2 regions of the Streptomyces sp. NPDC048436 genome follow, and region 2 is predicted to be linked to the other one. Evidence: predicted binding sites of a transcription regulator. Region 2 holds the regulator's gene; the other holds the start of a gene.

Region 1 (2,447 bases), on a different contig from region 2:
TCGTACGCCGCGTCGACGAGGAGCCGCTCCGAGCGGCCGTCCGAAGTGTCCATCAGGAAACAGCCGTTGGCGATGATCTGCAGGAGCGCACCATGGCGCCGCAGTACGACTTCGCCGTACGGCCCCTCACGCCGGTCGATGACGACGGGGGTGGTGGTGTGGGTGTGCATGGCGGCCAGGGTATGACCGGTGGTGGCGCGCTCCGGGGCGGACGCGGACACGGCCTGTCGGGTTGCTGTGATTCGCGCCTCACGTGGCGCGGGTCATAGACAGTGCCGGAAAGATCGGCAAAGGGTGGACATGACGGAAGGAGCGTCTCACCGTGGACCTGAGCGCGTCGGCTGCCCCCGCGGCGCCCGAGCAGCCCGAGCAGCCCGACGAGACCGTCCCACCCGGCCTGGACGGCATCCCGCGCCAGCGGAGCCGCGCGCCCGAGCCGCCCATGGCCGGCACCAGGCCCCGCGACCCCTCGCGCCTCTGGCGCCTGCTCCCGACCCCCACGGGTACGCCTTTCACGTTCGGCTACGCGGCGGTCCTCGCCGCGACGTCACTCCTGACCCGGTACGCGGACCCGACGCTCATCTCGACCCTGCACCAGCACTCGAGTACGGACGTGGCGCACCTGACCCAGCAGCCGCTGCTCGTCCTGACGGCCAGCGCGCTGTGGATCGCGGGCGGCATCGCGTCGCCGTACGCGATCGGCTTCCTGCTGGTCCTCACGGCCCTTGAGCGCCGCATCGGCGCGCTGCGCACGGCGGGCGTCTTCCTGCTCGGCCATGTCGTGGCCACCCTCGCGACCGAGGTCCCGGTCGGCGTCTCGGTCCTCGCGGGCCATCTCCCCGAAAGCTCCCTGCACCGCCTCGACTACGGCATCAGCTTCGGCGTGGCCGCGAGCGTGGGCGCCCTGGCAGGACTCTTCAGGCCGTGGCTGCGGTGGCTGGTGCTCGCCGGGTTCGGCGGAATGCTGGTCGACGACCTGATCGCGTTCACCGACCCGATGACGAACTGGGGTCATCTGCTCGCCCTGTCGATCGGCGTCGCCACCTGGCCCTTGGTGCGGCGGTGGCGTCGGAGCGCGTCTCTCCGCTGAACTCAGCTCTGATCGCTGACAGCGAACAGAGCTTGGGGAACATTCAAGGACTCACGAGCATTGAGTCGGTACAGCTCAACTTGAATGCCGAAGGGGAGATCATGACTACTGAGTCTGCCGAGTCGAAGCCGTCCACACCGCTCACCCTGCCCGTGCTGCCGCTCGACGACGAGGTTGTCCTGCCCGGCATGGTGGTCCCGTTCGACCTGTCCGACGCCGACGTGCGCGCCGCGATCGAGGCCGCCCAGGCCGCCGCCCGCTCCAGTGGGAGCAGCAAGCCGCAGGTCCTTCTTGTTCCGCGGATCGACGGGACGTACGCCGCGACCGGCGTCCTCGGCACCGTCGAGCAGGTCGGCCGCCTCTCCGACGGCGATCCCGGCGCGCTGATCCGAGGCCGTGGCCGGGTGCGGATCGGTGCCGGAACCACCGGTCCCGGTGCCGCGCTGTGGGTGGAGGGGCTCAAGGTCGAGGAGACCGTTCCGGACCCCCTGCCCGGCGCCCTCGCCGAGCTGGTCAAGGAGTACAAGGCCCTCGCCACCAGCTGGCTGAAGAAGCGCGGCGCCTGGCAGGTCGTCGACCGCGTCCAGCAGATCGAAGATGTCTCCGCCCTTGCCGACAACTCCGGATACTCACCCTTCCTCTCCACCCAGCAGAAGATCGCCCTCCTGGAGACCGACGACCCGGCCGCCCGCCTGAAGCTCGCCACCGAGCAGCTGCGCGAGCACCTCGCCGAGCAGGACGTCGCCGAGTCCATCGCCAAGGACGTACAGGAAGGCGTCGACAAGCAGCAGCGCGAGTTCCTGCTGAGGCGCCAGCTCGACGCCGTGCGCAAGGAGCTGCGCGAGATCAACGGCGACAGCAAGGACGCAGCCGAGGAGTCCGACGACTACCGCACCCGCGTGGAGGCCGCCGACCTCCCTTCAAGCGTCCGCGAGGCCGCACTCAAGGAAGTCGACAAGCTGGAGCGGTCCAGCGACCAGTCGCCCGAGGGCTCCTGGATCAGGACCTGGCTCGACACCGTCCTCGAACTGCCCTGGAACGAACGGACCGAGGACGAGTACGACATCAAGGGCGCCCAGAGCATCCTGGACGCCGAGCACGCGGGCCTTCAGGACGTGAAGGAGCGCATCACCGAGTACCTCGCGGTGCGCAAGCGGCGCAGCGACCGGGGCCTCGGGGTCGTCGGTGGCCGCCGGGGCGGCGCGGTGCTCGCCCTCGTCGGTCCGCCCGGCGTCGGCAAGACCTCGCTCGGCGAGTCCGTCGCGCACGCGATGGGGCGCAAGTTCGTGCGGGTCGCGCTCGGTGGCGTACGCGACGAGGCGGAGATCCGCGGACACCGTCGTACGTACGTGGGGGC
Region 2 (2,447 bases):
GGCCGCCCTGCACATGAGGTTCGGCAGCGCGCCCACCGTGCGTGAACAGCTGCTGCACCTCATCGAGGTGGGCCGGCTGCCGAACGTCACCATCCAGGTCTATCCGTTCAGCGCGCAGGCGTACGCGGGCCTCAGCGGGAACTTCGTCCACGCCGTCCCCAGCGTGGCGAGCCTGGGGACCGTCATCCTTGAGCAGCCCACGGGAGACCAGTACTTGACCGGCCGAGAGCAACTGTTGCAGTACGGCACGCTGTTCGAGCGCCTCGCCGAGAACGCCCTCGCCCCCATCGACGTACCGTCGGCCCCTGAAGCACACTCGGTGAAGGACTCTCTGGCCCTCGTCCAGCACCTGCTCTACACCCTCTAGGAGGCCCCAATGCCCCAGCTGAACTGGCAGAAGTCGTCATTCAGCGGCGGCCCGGAAGGGGACTGCCTCTACCTCGCCACCGCCCCCGACGGAACGATCCGCATACGCGAGAGCGACACCCCGGACGCCGTCCTCGCCACCGCCCCCGCCCGGCTGACGAGCCTTCTCCGTCACCTCAAGCACCAGCCCCCGCAGCGACCGCCACTCTGAGCCCCCGCACCCCATTACAAATCAACCCCCGGCGGCCCACCCCCGCAGCAATGCCTCCCGCTCAGCCGTCCTCGGCGTGCCGCCCTCGTGGCGGCGTCCCCACTCCGCCATCGCCGCCAGCGTGGTCCGCAGGGTCGCCTCGCCCTCCGTCAGGCGGGACAGGAGCGTCAGGGACAGGTCGTACTCCGGCCGGGAGTAGCCCGTCGCCGCCGCGGTGTATGCCGCGAGGTCCGTGTCCCCGGCCTCCGTCGAGAGGCGGAGCGTCATGGTCGGGGCCTCGTCGCCGCCGCCCAGGCCCACCGTCAGGGCCAGGTCCACCAGCGTGCCCACCTGGCGCTTGAGGGACTTCACCGGGGCGTCCTCCACCGTGAGGCCTCGGATGTCCTCCCACAGCCACAGGCCCGACTGTTTGTCCCCCAGGGCCGCCACCCCCTCCGGCGTCAGCCGCACCCCTGCCGCGAGGCCCGACGGCTTCGCGCCCACGTACACATCGCCCTCGGCGATCCAGAAAAGTCCCACCATGGCCATGGTGATCCCCCCGCTATCCCCCGGTAAAGAATGATCAGGTCGACCACCGAGACGTACGAAGGGGCCGGGAGGTTCCCCTCCCGGCCCCTTCGTCAACCAGCAACAGTAGCCAGTAGCTATTGCTCCGTCGTCCTCTTCGGACGCCACACCACCAGCGCGCTCGCCTGCTGCACATCCTGGTACGGGACCAGGTCACGGCGGTACGACGCGTGCACCGCCGCCTCGCGTTGCTGCATCGCTGTGGCCGCGCCCTCGACCGCCGATGCCAGTTCCGCCACGCGGGACTGCAGCGCCGCGACCTGGTTCTCCAGCTCGATGATGCGCTTGATGCCGGCGAGGTTGATGCCCTCCTCCTGCGACAACTGCTGGACGGTACGCAGCAGTTCGATGTCACGGGCGGAGTAGCGGCGGCCACGGCCCGCCGTGCGGTCCGGGGATACCAGGCCGAGGCGGTCGTACTGACGCAGGGTCTGCGGGTGGAGGCCCGACAGCTGGGCCGCCACCGAGATGACGTACACCGGCGTCTCGTCTGTCAGTTGGTACGCACGCCCAAAATTGGACTGTCGACGACGGCCGTCCATCTCAAGCTCCCTTCGCGGCCTGGAACAGTTCTGCCCGCGGATCGTCGTCCGCAGTCGCCTCGCGGTAGGACTCCAGGGCTTCCTTCGCCTGGTCGCTCAGCGATGTCGGGACCGATACCTCCACCGTCACCAGCAGATCGCCCCGCGAGCCGTCCTTGCGGACCGCTCCCTTGCCGCGCGCCCGCATCGTACGGCCGTTGGGCGTGCCCGGCGGGAGCTTCAGGGTGACCGGCGGGCCGCCAAGGGTGGGGACCTTCACCTCGCCGCCCAGTGCCGCCTCCGGATACGTCACCGGCACCGTCACCGTCAGGTTGTCGCCCTTGCGGCCGAAGACCGGGTGGGTGTCCACGTGCACGACCACGTACAAGTCGCCTGCGGGACCGCCCCGTTCACCGGGGCCGCCCTTGCCGCGCAGGCGGATGCGCTGGCTGTCGCTGACGCCCGCCGGAATGCGGACCTGCATCGTGCGCGACGACTTCGCCCGGCCCGAGCCCTTGCAGACCTCGCAGGGGTCCTGGGCGATGAGCCCACGGCCCTTGCAGTCCACGCAGGGGTCGGTGAGGGAGAAACCGCCGCCGCCGCCCCGCGTGACCTGGCCCGTGCCGACGCAGGTCGGGCACACGCGGGGTGTGCCGTTCTTGTCGCCGGTGCCGGAACAGGCCTTGCAGGGCGCCTGGGAGGACATGCGCAGCGGGACCGTGGCCCCGTCCACCGCCTCCGTGAAGCTCAGCGTGACCTCGGACTCGATGTCCTGGCCACGC

What was found. The regulator HspR, encoded in region 2, represses chaperone genes until heat shock. The targets are predictions, from matches to a motif close to TTGAGNNNNNNNNNCTCAA.
Region 1: the regulator HspR is predicted to act here: its motif matches at 1,151-1,169, upstream of lon (endopeptidase La).

What each region holds. Positions count from the first base shown of each region.
Region 1 is NZ_JBICXP010000004.1:315,928-318,374, forward strand. It holds gene ACGFX9_RS16310 (spermidine synthase) at 1-170, opposite strand, end outside; gene ACGFX9_RS16315 (rhomboid-like protein) at 323-1,090, shown strand; gene lon (endopeptidase La) at 1,192-2,447, shown strand, end outside.
Region 2 is NZ_JBICXP010000009.1:246,154-248,600, forward strand. It holds gene ACGFX9_RS28790 (helix-turn-helix domain-containing protein) at 1-367, shown strand, start outside; gene ACGFX9_RS28795 (DUF397 domain-containing protein) at 377-577, shown strand; gene ACGFX9_RS28800 (hypothetical protein) at 599-1,099, opposite strand; gene ACGFX9_RS28805 (heat shock protein transcriptional repressor HspR) at 1,222-1,686, opposite strand; gene dnaJ (molecular chaperone DnaJ) at 1,688-2,447, opposite strand, start outside.